DNA from 3 places in the Syntrophothermus sp. genome. Region 3 is predicted to be linked to each of the others. Evidence: riboswitches for the same ligand, from Rfam matches in the RefSeq annotation. Region 3 holds a riboswitch; each other region holds the start of a gene.
What was found. Region 3 has a riboswitch for cobalamin ahead of HPY90_RS00700 (S-layer homology domain-containing protein). Riboswitches for the same ligand answer to the same signal wherever they lie in the genome.

Region 1 (3,123 bases), on a different contig from region 3:
TTGCCGTGGGAGTGAGCATGAGTGTGTTTAACCGCAGGATGGGTGTGTTCGTGGACATGCAATACCATTATCCATAACCTCCTCCCTGAAGGTTTACTGCCGTCCATCGGCAGCGTTTGCCAATTTTTATTATATATTCAGGAGGAAGAAAAAGTCAATCAAATTTTTGGCAAGCCAGCGCGGCTCTGAGGAGTCAGGCTTCTGCTTTCACGTAACGCCCCCACTTCCAGTCGCGGACCACGAGGGGCTCCGCCTCAGGCCTCTGGACCTCGCCCCCCACAACCTCTCCGATGAAGATCACGTGGTCACCGGCAGGGTGGGTGGCCGCTACCCGGCACTCGAGGTTGGCGAGGCAGTCCTCGAGGAGCGGAACCTTGACAGTTTTTCCCGGGAGGGTTTTTAGACCCAGGGCCCTTACCTTGTCCACGTCCCTTCCGGAGCGGCTGCCGCAGAACTGAGCGATCTCCGCCTGGTCGGCGGCGAGGATGCTGACGACGAATTCCCCGGAGGCGGAGACGAGTTCGTAGGTGAAGCGCTCTGGGGCAATCGAAACCATCACCAGCAGGGGCTTGAAGGAAACCTGGCTCACCCAGGAAGCTGTCATGAGGTTGTGGCGGCCCTCGTGAAAGCTCCCGATCAGAGTCACGGGCCAGGGAAGCTGGCGCAGGGCTGTTTTCACTTTCCCGACCTCCTTGATTTTTTATTTAATTTAATTTACCACATCCACACCTTTACCTCCAAGAACTATTCTCCAGGTTTTAGTTTTGCTTGCGCTGCCGGGTCGGTTGTGATATTATACCTTTGAGTAATAACTGAATAGTCAAACAGGTGTCCCATGAAGGGGAGAATAGGGAAGTCCGGACGCCCCGGCACTCAGGTTAAGAGCTGGAGTGGGCCTGCAGTTGCGAGAGGAAATTTCTGCAACTTCACTGGGTAGAGGTTGTTGGTACCAGAGCGTAAAACCTGAGTGCGGGCGGAAACGGCGCGGTCCCGCCACTGTAATCGGGGAGCTTGACCCGGTCACTGGCCGGCACTCAGTTCATCTGATTCCTGCTGCAACGAAAGCAGGTTATTGCTAACGATAGAGTCGCGGTAAACGGAACTATACATGGCTGGGTGCTGCCGGGAAGGCCGGGGGAGGAAGCGCGCGATGATCCGCTAGCCAGGAGACCTGCCTGTTTGAGGGAGGGCTGCTCTCGCGCGAAAGGGCAGCCGGGCGCGGAGGATGATGGTAAAGTCCTCAGCCAGATGAGGTTTTGGCTGGGGACTTTTTATTTTACTTCAATGGAGGTGGGTTGAAAATGCCAACGCAGATGGCCAGGGCTCTGGCCGGTGAAATCACGCCAGAAATGCAAAGGGTGGCCGAGCGGGAGGGAGTGGACCCGGAGTTCGTCCGCCGGGGATTGGCGGCCGGGACCATCGTCATACCCCGCAACCGCGCTAGAAAGAACATCGATCCCGTGGGTATCGGCACGGGGCTTTCGGTGAAGGTAAGCGCCAGTGTGGGCCTGGCAGCGGAAAGGGATACCATTGAGGGTGAGGTCGCCAAAGTAAGGGCGGCTGTGGAAGCCGGCACCGATGCCATTATGGATTTGAGCGTATGTGGGGACATTGACGGTGCCCGGCGGGCCGTGCTGGCGGCAACCACTACGCCCGTGGGTACCCTGCCCGTCTACCAGGCCCTGGCGGAGGCCCGGGAGAAGTATGGAGCGGCGGTAAAAATGAAGGTGGACGAGATGTTCGATGTCATCGAGCGGCAGGCCGCCGATGGGGTGGATCTTCTGGCCCTCCACTGCGCCACCACCTGGCAGACCCTGCGGGCGGCCAAAAAGCACCGCCGCGTTGATTACCTGGTCAGCCACGGGGGCAGCCACTTAATGGGCTGGATGATTTACAACCAGCAGGAGAATCCCCTTTACGAGCATTTCAACCGGCTGCTGGAAATCTGTCGCCGCTATGACGTTACCTTAAGCCTGGCCGACGGCTGGCGTCCCGGCTGCCTGGCCGACTCCCTGGATGCCGCCCAGGTGCAGGAACTGGTGGTTCTGGGGGAACTGGTGGCTCGGGCCCGGGAAAAAGGGGTGCAGGTGATGGTGAAAGGGCCCGGTCACGTGCCCCTGGGGCATCTGAAGGCCACCGTGCAGCTGGAAAAGCAGCTCTGCCACGGAGCGCCCTATTTTGTCTTCGGCCCGGTGGTTACCGACATCGCCCCCGGGTACGACCACATTACGGCGGCCATCGGTGGGGCGCTTTCGGCCTGGGCCGGGGCGGAATTTCTCTGTTATGTTACTGCCGCGGAGCACCTGGGGCTGCCCGATGTAGAGCAGGTAAGGGAGGGCGTCGTTGCCGCCCGCATTGCCGCCCACGCCGCCGACGTGGCCCGGGAGCCCCGGGCCGCCCGGTGGGACCTGGAGATGTCCCGGGCGCGCAAGGCCCTGGACTGGGAGAGGCAAATCGAACTGGCCCTCGATTCCCGCCGGGCCGGAACTCTTCGCCGGGAGCGCAGCCGCGGTTCTCACCGGGCATGTGCCATGTGCGGCAAGTATTGCGCCATGCAGGTGGTAGGGGAATATCTGGGCAAAGAGCAGGGGGTGTGTTAGATATGACGCAGTTGCTGGCGGCCAGAGAAGGCCGCGTTACGCCGGAGATGGAAGAGGTGGCCCGGCAGGAGGGGGTGGACCCGGAATTTATCCGGGCCGGGGTGGCCGCGGGTGCCATCGTCATCCTGAAGAACAGGTTACGGAAAGGAATCCGGCCCTGCGCCATCGGGCAGGGTCTGCGGACCAAGGTGAATGCCCTCATCGGCACCTCCAGCGACCGGGACGATCCGGAAATGGAGGCCCGCAAGATCGAGGTGGCCATTTCTGCCGGGGCCGATGCCATTATGGACCTGAGCACCGGTGGGGATATCGACGGCATGCGGTGCATCAGCCTGGAAAGGGCCACAGTTCCCGTGGGGAGCGTGCCCATCTACCAGGCGGGCATTGAGGCCATTGAGAAGAGGGGCGGCATTGTGGCCATGACCCCGGAGGACATGTTTGAGGCCATAGAAAAGCAGGCCGCCGCGGGCATTGATTTTATGGCCATTCACTGCGCCCTGAATTTTGAGGTGGTGGAGCGCCT
Region 2 (4,256 bases), on a different contig from region 3:
GCTCACACCTGCTCCGCAGCACCCCGGGCGGTCGCTAAAGACCCGCCAGAGGGCCTCTCTCCTGGCGTGTTCCGGTTCCATCCCGGCCTCCACTTTTTCTTTCACTTCAGCCCGCACGTGGGCAGCCACAAAGTTCAGCTCCTCAGGCTCGTCTAAGGAGGCAACCATTTCCACCGCCTGATCTAGAAGGTGGATAACGTTGAGAAAAGCGTCCCGGAACAGCCCGCTCGCCCGGATGGTGACATCGATGCGCGGCCGCCCCAGCTCCTCGAGGAGAATTACTTCTAATCCCTTGACCCGCCCGCTTTTCTCCCAGACCGGGCGGACCCCCATGAGGTAGAGGGCCTCGGCAACATCATCACCCCCTGTCCGCATGGTGTTGGTGGCCCAGATCACCATCCCGATGCTTTCCGGATACTTTCCCTCATCCCGCCGGTACCGCTCCAAAAGGGCATTGGCAAGCGCCTGTCCCGTGTGCCAGGCGGCCCGGGTGGGGATTGCCTGGGGGTCAATTGAGTAGAAGTTGCGTCCGGTCGGGAGGATATCTGCCATCCCCCGCGTCGGCGCCCCGGCGGGCCCGGGCGGGATATAAGCTCCCTCTAAAGCCGAAAGACAATTGACAAGCTCCTGCTCCGTGGCCCTTAGAGCCGGGACCAGAGTTTCGGCAACATATGCCAGCACCCGGCCGATCCCCTCGTCTTCTTTTCCCAGCACCTGTCTCGTGACATCCACCGCTTATTCCCGGGCTTAGTTTTCCCTAGCGAAAGCCTCGAGGAGGGCGCGGGCCTTCCCGTCGATTTCCTCCAAGATCTCGCCGTAGGTGCAGCTATGCTTACTTGAAAAATATCCAGGGTTTTCCAAAAGAGCGGCATAGTCGTGGCCCAAGAACCCGGCCACCTGCTCGCGCAGGGAAGGAACTGCTCCGTTAGGCAACCTGGTGAGGGCAAGCAGCATCTCCACGAGCCGGTCGCCTTCGGGGGGTTGGCCCAGGATATGGAGCCCGTCGCGGATCAGGGTGTCCTTGACTTCGCAGAGGTAGGTATGGAGGCGCTCCAGGAAGCTCTCCCAGTCTTTCTCGGCCCCTTCCTTGGAGATGCCGAGGTCGTGGTCGAGATGGGCAGCCTCCACCCGCTCCCAGATCAGGCCGCGCAAGGCCGGGAGCTTGGAGGGGTCGAGGGTCTTGGCGGTGTGGTAATCCTTAACCAGCGCCTCCACTTCAGCCAGTTCGTCGTAAGTATCTGCCTTGGTCATCACAGGGATGAGGTGGTCGATGATGCAGGCGTGGGAGCGCCGCTTGGCCTGGGTTCCCTCGCCGGGGTTGTTGATGATGTAGGGGTAAACGTGAGGCAGATCCGGGAAAACAAGGTCCGGGAAGCAGGCCTGGGAAAGCCCGACCCCTTTGCCGGGAAGCCATTCCAGGGAGCCGTGCTTCCCGATGTGGAAGACGAGATCGGCCTTGAATTCGTCCCGCAGCCACCGGTAATAAGCAAGATAGTGATGAGGTGGCGCCAGGTCCGGGCTGTGGTAGATGCGAGAGGGGTCTTCGAAAAAGCCGCGCACGGGCTGGATGCCGATGAAGATGTTCCCCAGGAAGATGCCCGGCACGAGCAGGTGCTTTCCGTAAGCAAAAACCTCCCCAGGAGGGTCGCCCCAATCTCTTGCTAGCTTCTCCCGGGCACGGGACGGAAAAGCAGCAAACCATTTTTCGTAAGTTTCCTGCTCTACCCGCGCTGCCGCCCGGCGGTCCAACTCCCTGGGGTCGAGCCAACCCCGCTCGTTGGTGAGGCCGGACAAGATCTTCTCCATCAGCGCCGCCCCGTCGGGGGGGAGGTCCTCCACCCGGTAACCTGCCTCCTTCAAGACCACCAGCAGGCGGTGGACGCTGGCCGGGGTGTCCAGGCCGAAAGCGCAGCCGATGCAGTCGTTGCGGGGCGGGTAGTTGTGCAGGATAATGGCAACCCTTTTCTCATGGTTGGGTTTGTGACGGAGTCTCGCCCAGCGGATCGCCAAAGAAGCCACTTTTCTCGCGCGGTCGGCAACTGGTGCGTATTTGATCAACGTTGCCCCTGTGAACGGGTCCTGCTCTTCCTCCTCCCGGGTGGCGATAGGGACGGTGATCAGGGCGCCGTCAAACTCGGGGAGGGCGACGCTCATCACCACATCAAGAGGGGCGAGCCCCTGCAGGCTCTCCTCCCACTCCGCGTAAGGAGTCAGCGAGATGATGGCCTTGATCAAGGGCACGCCTAGCTTCCGGTAAAAGTTCTCCCCCGCCGCCCGACCGAAGGTAGGAGTAGCCATTGTTTGGGAAAACATCAGGGTGTTTATCACCGCGTCAACCACTGGCCGGCCATCCTTACAGAAATAATTCGCGATCACCCATTCAATTCCCCGGCTCCCGATCTCGTCATTCCTCGTGGCATAAAGAAAAACCGGTAAGGCTATACCTCCCTGGTCTTCAATTCCCCGGATCAGTTCGTCGACGAAACCGGTGTTTCCCGCCACCCAGTAGCTCTGGTAGAAGAGGATCCCGATTACAGGAGGCCTTTTCTTCTCCTTGATCTTTTCTTCTACGTATGCCGCAAGAGCGCTCTCCTCCCGGAAGTCGGGGTGGTAGAGGCCTTCCCAGGGCAGGGGTTTTGGCTCCTCTACCGGGAGGTCCTTGCCGAGGAAGCGGTTGGCCGCCCACAGGAGGAGGTTCCTGAGGTTTGCTTTACCGCCGTAGCTGAGATACAGGCGCATAAGGTGGTAATCATCCGGCGGAAGAAGGCTCAACTGCATCAGTTCGGAGACATTCTCCCCGGCTGATGGCATCACAGCCAAAGGGATGCCTTTCTCCCGGGCCAGTTTCGTCAAAGGTTCAAAACCCGGCAGGGAATCAGGCCCACCCATCAGGTGGAGAACAAGCAAGTGACATTGGGGAACGAGCCGGAGCAGTTCCCCGATACTTTCGGTGCTCTGCAGATCCCGCTTCGCCCGGGCAAAGACCTCGATTAAAGGGCCATGTTCAGAGGCCAGGGACTTAACGGCGCGGCTTAAGTTGACCAACTCTCCTTCGATGGCAGTATAAAACAAAATCTTTAGACCCAAGAGCGCTACCCCCCTTTGACAGGTCGAATGAAAATCAAAAACCCCGCCTGCCACGACGGGGTTCACTCAAAAGGCTAAAACCTCCTTACCTATCCGCGTAGGCAGGTACGGCCAGATGGAATGGGCAGGTCTCCTGGCTCTGGCTCATCATCACCGTACGCCTTCCCATCCAGCACTCAATTATCATTAACACAATTATCATTAACAACGCGAGCCGAATGTCAGCCATTTCCAAACTGAACCTGGCCCGGGAGTCAGTGCTCCTCATTGAGTGCAGGACAGTGGCTTCGTGTACGGCGACTCCCCATCACAGTGGCGGGACCGCTCAGGATTTTCACCTGATTCCCTTTTCAGCCCTGTGCAAACAAGGCAACCCATTCCGACCATATTCACTTTTTTGAAAACTGTTCGCTATTCCTCCACAAATTCCTGCTTTCCACCTTGTGAAACTATTGGAAATACTCCGCCACCAGCCGCAGGGCGCATTCATCGCCGCAGGCGCTGCACGGTTCCCCTTTTTCTTTCTCAAAGTAACAGCGAACCAGGGCCGGGTCCAGAGCCAGGCCGGCTATTGCCGCACGGTCCAGGGAAGCCCGGGCCCGGGCCATTTTTAAATCCCACTCCCAGGCTCCTTTGACGCCTTTGGCAATGTCGGCAGCGTGGGCGGCAATACGGGCGGCCATCACCCCCACGCGCACGTCCTCTTCCGTGGGCAGACCCAGGTGCTCCGCCGGGGTGACGTAGCAGATGAAATCCGCCCCGGAAGCCCCGGCCAGGGCTCCGCCGACGGCTGCGGTAATATGATCGTACCCCGGGGCCACATCAATGGCCAGGGTGCCCAGGATAAAATACGGGGCCTGGTGGCAGAGCTGCTTTTGCAGCAGCATGGTGGTTTCCACGTGGTGGATGGGCACGTGCCCCGGCCCCTCCACCATTACCTGCACCCCCTTTTCCCGGGCCCGGGCAACCAGTTCCCCGGCCACCAGCAGGCCCTGAATCTGGGCGCCGTCCAGGGAATCGGCAATACACCCGGGGCGGATGGCATCTCCCAGGCTTAAAGTGACGTCATATTTCCGCAGAATGTCCAGCACCCGGTCGTAGTTTTCGTAAAGAGGATTTTCTTTTTTGTTGTGCAGCATCCAGCCGGTGAGGAAGGCGCCGCCCCGGCT
Region 3 (12,910 bases):
ACGGTTACGGATACCTGGTTTTCCGCTAACTCCTTTTTCAAAGCTTCGACCTCGGATTTTGACATGACCTGCTCCCGGTTGAGGATCTTGGTCCCGGTCAACACCTGCTCCAGCTCGCTTTGGTATCGGCTGACGGTTTCCTTAACCGCCTGCACAATCTCGGGGCTTATCGCTGCCGTCTGAACTTCTTGCAGGTATTTACCGCTAACGAGATCCTCCCATTTAGGACCGCCGGACATGGCGTTGGTGCTGTACCAGAAGATAATCTTGTCATTTTGACGCACCGAGCAGTCGCCGGGCAGAACACTCGGCATGCTTCCGTTCACACTGTAGCACCAGCCGTTCATCCCCTCGTTTCGTTCGCCTTCTATAGCAACCACCAGCCCGGGCCACTGGCTCGAAAACTCCCAGCTCAAACCCGTTTTGTCCAAAGCCCCCATCGCTGTCAGCCTGAATCTATCGTCGGGAGAAAGCTCCACCGAACCCGGTCCGTATAAGAGGTATCCATCCTTGCCGACCACCGCAATGTTCACGGATATTGTACCGGATCCAGGGGTCGTGCCTGACCCAGAATTCGCGGCAGCTACTGTTACCGTTGCCGTTCCGGTCAGACTCCCGTAACTCGCCCTCACCAGGGTGGTACCTGGAGCAAGGGCACTAAGCACGCCTCCAGTATCTATACTGGCGACACTGTCATCACTTACTTCCCATACTGCTTGCGATGTTACATCGGTTTCGGTTCCATCTACTTGGAATAATTGGGCTGTAAAAGCTTGTGTGGATCCCACGCTGACTGTGGCTTGCGGTGGGTTTACCAACAAGGCAGGTGTTACGGTAGCATCCAGCATCAGGTAGGCATCAAGAACCCAGGTGTTATCCATTATGTTCTTGCTGGTCCCGAAAGTTCCGTCCCCGTTAAGGGCTCCGGTCAAAAGATAGGTAACCGGACTGTTTTCTTCGCTGTTTTTCCAGGATCGGGGATCCATATTTAAAAGAGTTAAGGTATATATTACTTCCGCGGTGTCTATTGCAGGGTCGTCCCAACCAGCGTCATCTTGAAAACTGCCATTCTCTTTCTGTAGTGCTTTCAGCCATTCGAGGCCCGCCTCTATGGCCTGTGTCACAGCATCTGTCTGGTCCCCTAAGGCATAGTCCTTTAGATAATCCAAAGCTCGGATTGCCTGGCAGGTTGCCACAGTATCGTTCCAGGAACTGGTCCAAGCCCCGGTATTCATATCCCTTTGGCTTAGAATATACTCAATGGCCGCATTTTTATCGTAAACCTGGTCTATTACCCCTGCCCTTCCCAAAAGCTCAAAAGCCGCGATGTCGCCGAAAGCGTTGTCGTCAAAAGACCCGTTTCCCGTGCTTTTCTGACGGTCGTTCAGTATCTGAAGCAGTTGGTTGGCTTTCTCATTATCCCCGAAAGCCTGGACTGCCAGCAGATGCTGGGCCAGGAGTTTAGATGAATAAGTACCGCTAGGATTGGACAGTATCTGGTATGTTTTCGCCAGAACCTTATCCTTAAAACTCTGGCTCTCATAAACCCAGCTGCTCAAATCGACTCCGGCCTTATCAAGCACATATGCATCGTAAGCGCCGAAACTCGTCCAACCGTCATCTACTGGAGTCCCAGTTTGAAACAAGACATAATTATTCTGCACCGCCCTGGCGGCAAGGTCATCAAAACTCACCTGGGCTTCTGCGGTTCCTGGCAGAACAACCGTTGTTAACAAACTTGCCAATAAGCAAATCAATGTTATCAGACGATAACGTCTGCGGTTCTTATGCATAGATTTTAACCCTCCCTCAGCCAAAACCTTCACTAAACCAAACCAGCATCTTTCTTTAGACGTCAAACACCGAGTCTCCGTCTACGGCTACTCATTCGAACCAGAAACCAATTAAAAAACCCCACTTCCACTGAAAGAAGTGAGGTTCGTACTCATAAGCTCACATATGCCCTCATACCGCACTCCCCCTCTCATGCGGAAGGATGACGATGCGTAGTCTCGGGCAGGTCTCCTGACTCGCGGATCCTTGCTCCATTCCCACCTTCCCATCCGGCACGCAACCGGTTGGCTTAAAACCGGATACATGTTCGAACAGTGGCTTACCGGGAATGTCGCTCCCCGCTCACAGTGGCGCGACCGTCCAGGATTCTCACCTGGTTCCCTTTTTAACCTCGTCTCGGTTTCCCACCGGGACAAGGACACCCAAGACCTCGTATCATTCAGTTGTCGTTTGTATGTTGCATTAATATTAATACCACATTTGCTCAACAACCGGCAACCATTTTTGTTGTTTAGTGCCACACCGTACTAAAGAGTGCATTCTTAATTCTTAATTCTTAATTCTTAATTCTTAATTCTTAATTCTTAATTCTCAATTCCTACCATTTCACCAATAGCCCGTACCAGCTCATCCCTTCCCTCACCGGTGAGGCTGGAAAAACATAGCGGTGGATCTGATAAACGGAGTTCCCGCTGGATAGCCGCCAGTTGCGTTTTCCATTTTCCGCGGGCTATCTTGTCGGCCTTGGTAGCTACTACTATGCGGGGAATCTGGTGATAACCTAGCCACTCGCTCATGAGTTTGTCCGTTTCAGTTGGATGATGCCGTATGTCTACGACCTGAACAACGCACTTCAGCTGGCGCCTCTCCTTGAGGTACTTTTCTATCAAAAGGCTCCACCGCTTGCGCTCTGCCTGCGAGACTTTGGCATACCCGTAGCCCGGCAGGTCCACCAAAAACCAGGCATCATCGAAAAGGTAGTAGTTTATAGTCCTGGTCTTGCCAGGGGTAGAGCTGGTCAGAGCCAGGTTCCGCCGGTTGGCGAGGCAGTTGATCAAAGAAGATTTGCCTACATTAGACCTTCCAGCCAAAGCTATTTCCGGCAGCCCCGATGCAGGCAAAGATTCTATATCTACGTAAGAGCCCTTGAATTCAGCTTTCTTCACTCTCATGTTCTTCATTGAAGGGTTTGCTCGGCAACAGGTCCTATGACTTCTCCCAGGCTTTCTTTAGCCTCAGGCATTCCTCTAACCAGGGCCTTTTCCAGTACCTGGTCCATATGGTCTACCAACACAAATTCCATCTTCTTCTTAACATTGGCAGGAACCTCTTCCAGGTCCTTTTTATTTTCGGCAGGCAGAATGACTGTGGTAATGCCCGCCCGGTGAGCAGCCAGCACTTTCTCCTTGATCCCGCCTACAGGGAGAACCCTTCCCCTTAAAGTAATCTCTCCGGTCATGGCTACATCGCTCCGGACCGGCTGTTTGGAAAAAGCCGAAGCCAAAGCCGTAGCCAAAGCAATGCCCGCCGAAGGGCCGTCTTTAGGAATAGCCCCCTCTGGCACGTGTAGATGCACATCGTATTTCTCGTGAAAATCGGACTCGGTGATCCCCAGCTCCCCCGCTTTGCTTCTCACATAGGAAAGGCTGGCCTGGGCCGACTCTTTCATGATATCGCCTAGGTGTCCCGTCATCGTCAATTTACCGGTTCCGGGAAGCAAAGCGACCTCCACCGACAGGGTGTCACCACCGGTCTCGGTCCAGGCCATGCCGGTAGCAACCCCGACTTGATTTTCTTTTTCTGCCGTACCGTACCGGTATTTTTCTGCTCCCAGGAAAGTCGGTACCGAATTGCTGGTTACCCTAACCGACTTGTTTTTATCAGCCACCACTTCCCGAGCCACCTTACGGCAGATGGTAGCAATCTCCCGTTCCAAGTTACGCACCCCGGCCTCCCGCGTGTACTGCCTGATTATCTTGCGGATAGCGCCTTCAGAGAAACCGATATTCTTCTTTTTCAGACCGTGTTCTTTGATCTGTTTCGGTACCAAATAGTCCAGCGCGATCCTGGTTTTCTCCTCTTCAGTGTACCCGGAGATGTAAATGACCTCCATCCGGTCCAACAGAGGACGCGGGATGCTGTAGGGAGAATTGGCAGTCGTTATAAACATCACTTTAGATAAGTCAAACGGCACCTCCAGGTAGTGGTCGCTGAACATGTGGTTCTGTTCAGGATCCAGCACTTCCAATAAAGCCGAAGCGGGATCTCCCCGAAAGTCGGAGCTCATCTTGTCCACCTCGTCCAGCAAGAAAACAGGATTCTTAGTTCCTGCCTGCTTCATTCCCTGGATAATACGCCCAGGCAAAGAACCTACATAGGTGCGGCGGTGTCCTCTAATTTCCGCTTCATCCCTGATCCCGCCCAGAGACATGCGCACGAACTTTCTCCCCAAGGCCCTGGCAATAGACTTTCCGAGCGAGGTCTTACCCACTCCCGGAGGCCCGATGAAACACAAAATGGGCCCCTTCATTTTTCGAGCCAGCTTCCTTATAGCCAGGTACTCGAGTATCCGTTCTTTGGGCTTGGTCAAACCATAGTGGTCCTCGTCCAGTATCTTCTGGGCAACGTCAAGATCCAAACGGTCTCTGGTTTCCTGCGACCACGGCATGGAAAGCAGCCAATCCAGGTAGTTACGTACCACCACCGCTTCCGCTACCATGGGAGGCATCTTTTCCAGCCGCTCTACTTCTTTTAAGGCCTTCTCTTCGATCTCAGGTGGCAGCTTGGCCTGGGCTATCTTTTCCCTCAGTTCCTCTCCCTCTGCCACCCTTTCATCCTTTTCTCCCAGCTCTTTTTGGATGGCCTTCATCTGCTCGCGCAGGTAGTATTCTTTCTGGGTCTTCTCCATCTGCTTCCTGACCCGGATGTTTATCTTTCTTTCGAGCTCCAAGACTTCCATCTCTTTGGCCAAGATTTCACACAGTATCTCCAGCCGTTTCTTGACATCAAGTGATTCCAGTATCGCCTGTTTCTCATGCACCCGCAAAGACAGGTGAGAAGCGACAACGTCGGCTAACCTCCCCGGTTCCTCGATGGCCACCACCGAGACCACAGTCTCCGGCGGTATCTTCTTGCTCATTTTAACGTATTGCTCGAACTGGTAAATAAGAGTCCTCATCAAAGCTTCTATCTCAGGGGCTTTTCTGTCAGGGTACTCTTTGAACTCTTTGATGCCAACCTTAATAAAAGGCTCAAAAAAGATGTATCCCTGAATCTCGGCCCTGTTCAGCCCTTCCACCAGTACCCGCATGGTACCTCCGGGCATCTTTAGTATCTGCTTAATCTCAGCAATGGTGCCTATCTGATAGATGTCATCTTCCCCCGGATCATCGGTCTGGGCTTCCTTCTGAGTGGCCAAGAAAATCTTCTTGTCCTCAAGCATAGCCTCCTCAATGGCGTTGATGGATTTTTCCCGGCCTACATCCAAATGTATAACCATGTGGGGAAATACCAAAACACCTCTTAGCGGCAGCAGTGGGATTTCGCGATAGTAGTACTCCTTCCCCTCGTACACCCCAAATTACACCTCCTATTACGGCCAAACCGCAAGTATATTCTACTATATGAAAAAAACGAATGTAAGAGGGCATCAACGCCGGACAACCGGAAAATACCCGTCTCATTAGATTTTTAGCTGTTTTATTGTACCAGAAACCTATCCAGCGGTCATGTTTAAAATTATGGGTCAACTGCTTAAAAAGCCTTTTAATGAGTAAAAAATGAAGGCTTTTTGCCAAAAATGCCCCTCGGTTGAGCCGGTGAAAGTATGTTTTCAGTCTTAACAGTTAACCAAAGCACGTGGGTATCCTGATACAATAGAGTCCCGCGAAACATCAACCAAGACAGCGTTCTCGATTACCTGGGCAATGCTCTCCACTGGGACTACCTCTATGTCCTCCCAGTGTTCAAAAATCTCGAGCCAGTTTTCCTGGGGTATGAAAACCTGTTTAACGCCTGCGCGGCGAGCCGCCTCAATCTTGGGAATTACCCCTCCTACCGGTTTCACATTCCCAGCCACTGATATCTCCCCAGTCATCGCGACATAAGCCCTGACTGGCCATTGTTTTAGGGCTGAAAAGACCGCAACCGCCATAGCCACCCCGGCTGATGGTCCATCTACAGCCATCCCACCCGGGAAATTGATGTGAATGTCGTAATCCCCAGTCTTGAGCCCATATACCCAGCGGAGAGCGGTCATTACGTTCTCAACCGCACCTTTGGCCATACTCTTGCGCCTAAAAGCATGGCCAGAATCGCCGAACTCTTCTTCTTCTATCACCCCGGTCACCTTCCACCGTCCTTGCCCCTTTCTAGCCTTCATCGCGCAGACTTCAACCTCGATCAAGCGTCCCTGGTTAGCGCCGTGAACAGCCAAAGCATTTACCACTCCTACCCGGGGAGTAGGGCTCGGTCGGACCTCATAGCGCGGGTTGAATCTGCCGTGATTAACTACTCTGGCGAGTATTTCCCGATCTATCCTTGAGGCCCCTTTCACGGTTGCGATCCCCGCTGCCAACTGGATAATGTTCACCGCCTCCCTGCCATTGGTAGCGTAACGCGCAACCTCGGCCAAAGCGTCTTCGTCGATGGCACAACCGATCTTTTCCGCTGCCCTCCGGGCTATGAGCTGGATCTCGTCCCTTTCGAGCGGCCGGAAGAATATTTCCATGCAACGAGATCTGAGAGCAGCGGGAAGTTCTTCCGGAGACTTAGTCGTAGCTCCCACCAAGCGGAAGTCGGCGGGAAGCCCGTTCTGAAAAATATCGTGAATATAGGACGGGATGTTCTTGTCCTCCTGACTGTAATAGGCGCTTTCCAAGTAGACTTTTCTCTCTTCCAAAACCTTCAGGAGCTTGTTCAGGTGGGTTGGGTGCAATTCACCAATCTCGTCGATAAAAAGAATGCCGCCGTGAGCCTTGGTGACAGCGCCCGGCTTGGGTTGCGGGATCCCTGCCAATCCGAGGGACCCCGCCCCTTGATAGATCGGGTCATGAACTGAACCTATGAGAGGATCCGCTATATTTCGCTCGTCAAACCGGGTGATGGTAGCATCGATTTCCACAAACCGTGCTTGACCGCCGAAAGGAGAAAGGGGATCGGCTTTCGCGTACTCCAAGACCAGCCTTGCAGCCGCGGTTTTCCCGACTCCCGGAGGGCCGTAAATGATGACGTGCTGAGGATTGGGCCCGCAGAGAGCCGCTTTCAGAGCCTCGATCCCTTCTTCCTGCCCTACTATTTCTTCGAAACGGCTGGGACGGGTCTTACTCGATAAGGGCTCGGTCAAGGATATTCCACGGAGCCTTCTGAGTTTTTCCCGTTCCTTTTCCGAGTCTCGAAATACGGCCGCCTTGGTTCCCCTTTCCCTGCGCAACAGATGCCAGAAATACAATCCAATAACTATGCCGAAGAAAACTTGAATCAGGTAGAAAAATCCCCCTAACTCACTCAAGCGGTATCACCCTCATCCCTACGCTTTGGTGGTTATGCTACTACATATTATCTCCACCACCTAAGCTTTCATCAGGATGGAGCCGGAGTAAAAAAAGGCAGCTTTCGCTGCCTTTATCAGTTTACCCTCCTTTTTGGCTCTACGGTAACCAAGAGAGGTTTTTCCTTTTTCTGTATCACATCCTTTGTCACCACACATTTGGTGACGTCCGCCCGAGATGGTATCTCGTACATAACGTCCAACATAACGTCTTCCACTATGGCCCTTAGACCTCTAGCACCGGTACTGCGCCGCATAGCCTCCTCAGCTATCGCTTTTAAGGCATCGTCAGTAAACTCAAGGTTTACGCCGTCCATGTCGAACAGCTTTTGGTATTGCCGCACCAGAGCGTTTTTAGGCTCAGTCAAAATCCTGACCAGAGCAGACTCGTCTAAGGCGTCCAAAGTTACGATGATAGGCACTCGCCCTACAAACTCTGGAATCAGTCCAAATTTTAGAAGGTCCTGGGGCAGTATCTGTTCCAATATCTCCCCTATTTTCTTCTCTTTCTTGGTCTTGATGTCAGCTCCGAATCCCATCGACTTCTGGCCCACGCGGTTCTGAATTATCTTGTCTATTCCTTCAAAGGCACCGCCACAGATAAAAAGTATATTACTGGTATCAATCTGAATGAACTCCTGGTGAGGGTGCTTGCGTCCACCTTGGGGAGGTACGCTAGCAATAGTCCCTTCCAGTATCTTTAAGAGAGCCTGCTGCACGCCTTCTCCGGATACATCGCGAGTGATTGATGGATTGTCAGTTTTGCGGGCTATTTTGTCAATCTCGTCGATGTAAACTATCCCTTTTTCTGCCTTCTCGATGTCGTAATCAGCCGCCTGGATAAGCTTCAACAGGATGTTTTCAACGTCTTCGCCTACATACCCAGCCTCAGTCAGTGAAGTCGCATCGGCAATGGCAAAGGGCACGTTCAATATCTTGGCCAGTGTCTGAGCCAGAAGCGTCTTCCCGCTACCGGTTGGCCCCAGCATCAGGATGTTGCTCTTCTGCAGCTCAACATCGTCCAGCTTGGTCCCGAGGTTTATCCTTTTGTAATGGTTGTAGACCGCTACTGCCAGTATTTTCTTCGCTTTCTCCTGCCCGATAACGTATTGGTCCAAGATATCTTTTATCTCTTGGGGCTTAGGGATATCTCCCATTTCAAACCCAAAATCCTCGGCCAGTTCTTCTTCTATTATTTCATTGCACAGTTCTATACACTCATCACAAATGTAGACTCCGGGGCCAGCTACCAGCTTTCTCACTTGATCCTGGGTCTTGCCGCAGAAAGAGCACTTTAACTGCCCTCTCTCGTCGCTGCCAAACCGCTGCATAACCTCACCTCGCTCACATTACAATAAGCACTACTTCTTACCCTTACGCTTGGATTCATAGAAAATGTCATCGATAATCCCGTACGCTTTTGCCTCCTCCGCAGTCATGAAAAAGTCTCTTTCTACGTCCCGTTCGATTACTTCCAGCTTTTGCCCGGTCCTTTCTGCCAGTATCTGGTTCAACCGCTTTTTCAGATTGACTATCCTCCGGGCATGTATCTCGATATCGGTGGCCTGTCCCTGGGTCCCACCGATAGGCTGGTGAATCATTATCTCGCTGTTGGGCAAAGCAAACCTCTTGCCCTTGGCCCCAGCTGCCAGTAGAAAAGCCCCCATGCTAGCGGCCATGCCTACACATATGGTCGATACGTCGGGACGCAGGTACTGCATGGTATCAAAAATAGCCATGCCTGCAGATATTGAGCCCCCCGGACTGTTGATGTAGAAATGGATGTCCTTATCCGGGTCCTCTGCTTCTAAGAAAAGGAATTGGGCTATGATTAAGTTCGCAACCTGGTCATCTATAAGACTGCCTAGAAAAACGATACGGTCTTTCAGCAACCGCGAGTAGATGTCATAAGCCCGTTCCCCGCGGCTCGTCTGTTCTACCACAATTGGTACCAGGTAGGACAAATTGTTCATGCTTTTCACCTCACAAAGTCACAAATTACACCCTTACTATCCAGTTTATTCAGCATCCGTTCTGTTTTCTTCTTCCCGGCCTGAAGACTGAACGGTAACCGCATTCTCTAGCAGAAAATCAACCGCTTTATCCAGCATTATACCGTACTCGATCCTTCCCCGCGAGCCGGCCACGCGCTCTTTGAGCTGGTCCGCATCTATCCCGAAGTCGCCAGCTACCCTTTGCAGGTGCTGCTGAAAATCCTCTTCAGTCGGTTTAAGACCTTTTTCCAGAGCGATCTTTTCCAAGACCAGGTTCGCCCGCAGCGTCTTTTCTGCTTCCTGAGCATAATCTTCTCTGATAGCCTCTAGGGAAGTCCCGGTCACGTTTATATAGTCCTCCAAGGTCAGGCCCTGCTGCGCCAACCGTTGTTGGAAGCTTTCCAACATCGAATCTATTTGTTCTTCTATCATAGCAGGATGAATATCTACCTCAGCTGATTCCACAGCCTTAGCCACCACTTCGTCTCGCCTCAGCTGTTTGGTTCTCTCTTCAGCCATCTTGGCTAAATTCTTGCGTATCTCTTCCCGCAACTCCTCAAGAGTTTCGAACTCACTGACCTCTTGGGCAAACTCGTCGTTCAAGGGACTTAACTCCCGGCGCTTGATTTCATGGACTTTAACCTTAAACATTGCTTCTTTCCCGGCGAGGTCTTGGCTGTGATAGTCTTCAGGAAACTGTACCTTGATCTCTTTTTCTTCGCCGGTCTTGGTTCCCACCAACTGCTCTTCGAATCCTGGAATAAAAGTCCTAGACCCCAATTCCAAAGAGTAGTCCTCCCCTTTTCCCCCAGGGAAAGGTTCGCCGTCGATGAACCCCTCAAAATCGATCCTCAGCACGTCGCCTTCCTGGGCAGTAACATCGTCTTGGACCTTGACCAAACGGGCATAACGTTCGCGCATAGCCTCCAACCGCTTATCTACGTCTTCTTCCGTAACCGTAATTGGTGAAGTGGTCACCTCTATACCCTCTACCTGCCCCAAAACCACTTCGGGCTTGACCACTACTCTGGCTTTAAAAACAAGAGGCTTGCCTTCTTCCATCTGCACAACATCGATCTGGGGCTCGGTTACCGGGGTAAGATCATTCTCCTTCACTGCCTCTTCGTAGGCAACAGGAAGCAGTTCGTTCAAAGCTTCGTCATACAGGATCTCTTTCCCGAAATATGATTCCAGAACCGGTCTTGGAACGCGGCCCTTCCTAAACCCTGGTACAGAGACATCCTTGACCACGCGCCGGTACGCTTTGTTCAAAGCCTCGCTAACCTTGTCACCTGGAACCTCTATTTCCAGAGCCACTTCATTCTTCTCTATTCTTTCCAGCTTAGATCCCATTTATGCTCCTCCTGTCCTGATGAATGGTTTCACACGTACAGAGAATCTTAAACTCCTTAAAGCAGCCCGTGCCCGGAAAGCATCATCCTGTTTTCTAACCCTCCCTCATAACCCGTACACTAATTACTTCTACGCCCCGCAACCGATGTCCTGCCTTTTAAGCTAATTTGACACAAAAACACAACACCTCGGCACTAGCCGAGGCTACGTTTCAATGGAGCGGAAGACGGGATTCGAACCCGCGGCCCTCGCCTTGGCAAGGCGATGCTCTACCACTGAGCCACTTCCGCGTCTGTATCCACATCATCGCCAACTATATATTAGGACAACGCCCGCTGGATCGTCAAGCTCATAAATTCATAAATAAAGACGGACTATGAAGTTGACAAAAACGCTAGGAATAATGTTATACTCTAACATAAGAAGAGTGTCATCGGAAAATGATAAACGAAAACCAGGAATATAGAGGTGTCCTCAGTTTAACTGAGGCGTCGTTCAACTGGCTGTCCTATCAGCACGATTCTCAGATTTTTGAAATAGAGAGAAGGCGAGAGTGTGGGTGGTCTCCGAGATGAACTTTTGATACAAGATATTCTGCGTCTAAAGAGAGACAAATCTGTTTACATTATTGCTCATTACTATCAGCGGGAAGAGGTGCAAGCTTTGGCCGATTTTGTTGGGGATTCTTATGCAATGGCTATCGCCGCCAAAAACAGCCCGCATGATATTATTCTGGTTGCCGGTGTAGATTTTATGGCTGAGACGGCGGCAGTGTTATGTCCTGATAAGATAGTCTTAACACCGGAACCGGAAGCGACTTGTCCCATGGCCAGTAATATAAGTGTTAAAGATGTATTGTGTTACAAGAAAAAATACCCAGAGAGTATTGTGGTGTGCTATGTTAACACCCCGGCGGAGGTAAAGGCCGTCAGTGACATCTGTTGTACCTCGTCCAATGCGGCAAAGATATTACAAAAGCTGCCAGATAACGCTAAGGTATTCTTTATACCTGACCAGTACCTGGGTTCTTACCTAGCCGGGAAACTGGGTAGGCACATTGATGTCTTTTCAGCCAGCTGCCCGACCCATGCCAGTATTAGCGAGGAACATTTGCTCCAACTAAAAGAGCAGTTTCCGGACGCAAAGGTGCTCGTACACCCAGAATGCCACCCGGAGATTGTGGCCCTGGCCGACTACGTGGGCAGCACCAAAGGAATTCTTGATTATGCCACACAATCGGAGAGTAAGATTTTTATCATTGGGACGGAGTGCGGTATCCTATATTCCCTGGGAAACAATAACCCTGACAAAACATTCATCCTTGCTTCGGAAGAGTTGATTTGCCCAAATATGAAGAGTATCACTCTTGATAAAGTTTTTTATTCTTTGCAATATTTGCAGACCAGAGTAGTTGTCCCCGAGGAAATTAGAGCTAAAGCTGCCATTGCTCTGGAAAGAATGATAGAGTACGCATCTTGAGGATATGCAATAACTGCATTTGCCAGTTCGTTTTTTGCTGGTTCTGAACCATGGAATGGCCTGAGAATTAAGGAAAGGATTGAGGTGAAAACGAGGTGAAAGTCTCTACAAAAGGAAGATATGGGCTGAGAGCAATGCTTGACATGGCCCTTCATCAAAACGAAGGTCCGATGGCCGTACACATTGTCGCAGAGCGTCAGGGCTTATCGGAGAGATATTTAGAACAATTGATGGTGCCTCTGAAGAAAGCGGGTTTAGTTAAGAGCGTCCGCGGGCCTCAGGGGGGGTATGTTTTGACTAAAAAACCACGAGACATCACCGTGGGCGAAATAATCAGGGCCCTGGAGGGACCAATTGCTCCCGTCGACTGCGTTAGTGAGCAGACTCCCGAAGAATGCGAGCGTGCTGAGTTTTGTGTGACACGTCTGATATGGTCCAAGATGAGAGACTCAATTGCCGAAGTGCTGGATTCTCTTTCATTGGAAGATCTGATTCAAGAATCAAGAAAGATTTCCGTGCGGAGCCGCTAAATATCTTAGATTTAGTGAGGAGGTTTTGACATGAGACAGATTTATATGGATCACAGCGCAACGACTCCAATTGACCAAGAGGTGTTTGAGTGCATGATACCCTACTTAACCGATAGGTTTGGTAATCCTTCCAGCATTTTTTACTCGGCAGGTCAAACTGCCCGTCAGGCAGTAGAGAAGGCTCGTGAGCAAGTGGCATCTCTGCTAAACGC

Region 1: it holds a riboswitch for cobalamin, as region 3 does, so the genes downstream of both, thiC (phosphomethylpyrimidine synthase ThiC) here and HPY90_RS00700 (S-layer homology domain-containing protein) in region 3, are expected to answer to the same signal.
Region 2: it holds a riboswitch for cobalamin, as region 3 does, so the genes downstream of both, cobN (cobaltochelatase subunit CobN) here and HPY90_RS00700 (S-layer homology domain-containing protein) in region 3, are expected to answer to the same signal.

The regions. Positions count from the first base shown of each region.
Region 1 covers NZ_JABUEX010000082.1:4,526-7,648, reverse strand. Annotated here, with positions in the region: gene HPY90_RS14200 (flavin reductase family protein) at 194-679, opposite strand; cobalamin riboswitch at 810-1,193, shown strand; gene thiC (phosphomethylpyrimidine synthase ThiC) at 1,302-2,600, shown strand; gene bzaB (B12 lower ligand biosynthesis ThiC-like protein BzaB) at 2,603-3,123, shown strand, end outside.
Region 2 covers NZ_JABUEX010000082.1:239-4,494, forward strand. Annotated here, with positions in the region: partial or broken gene cobN (cobaltochelatase subunit CobN) at 1-2,889, opposite strand, end outside; cobalamin riboswitch at 3,194-3,480, opposite strand; gene bzaB (B12 lower ligand biosynthesis ThiC-like protein BzaB) at 3,537-4,256, opposite strand, start outside.
Region 3 covers NZ_JABUEX010000001.1:126,397-139,306, reverse strand. Annotated here, with positions in the region: gene HPY90_RS00700 (S-layer homology domain-containing protein) at 1-1,793, opposite strand, end outside; cobalamin riboswitch at 1,999-2,235, opposite strand; gene yihA (ribosome biogenesis GTP-binding protein YihA/YsxC) at 2,379-2,975, opposite strand; gene lon (endopeptidase La) at 2,972-5,368, opposite strand; gene lonB (ATP-dependent protease LonB) at 5,633-7,303, opposite strand; gene clpX (ATP-dependent Clp protease ATP-binding subunit ClpX) at 7,420-8,673, opposite strand; gene clpP (ATP-dependent Clp endopeptidase proteolytic subunit ClpP) at 8,704-9,315, opposite strand; gene tig (trigger factor) at 9,361-10,689, opposite strand; tRNA gene HPY90_RS00665 (tRNA-Gly) at 10,905-10,979, opposite strand; gene nadA (quinolinate synthase NadA) at 11,245-12,168, shown strand; gene HPY90_RS00655 (RrF2 family transcriptional regulator) at 12,264-12,698, shown strand; gene nifS (cysteine desulfurase NifS) at 12,729-12,910, shown strand, end outside.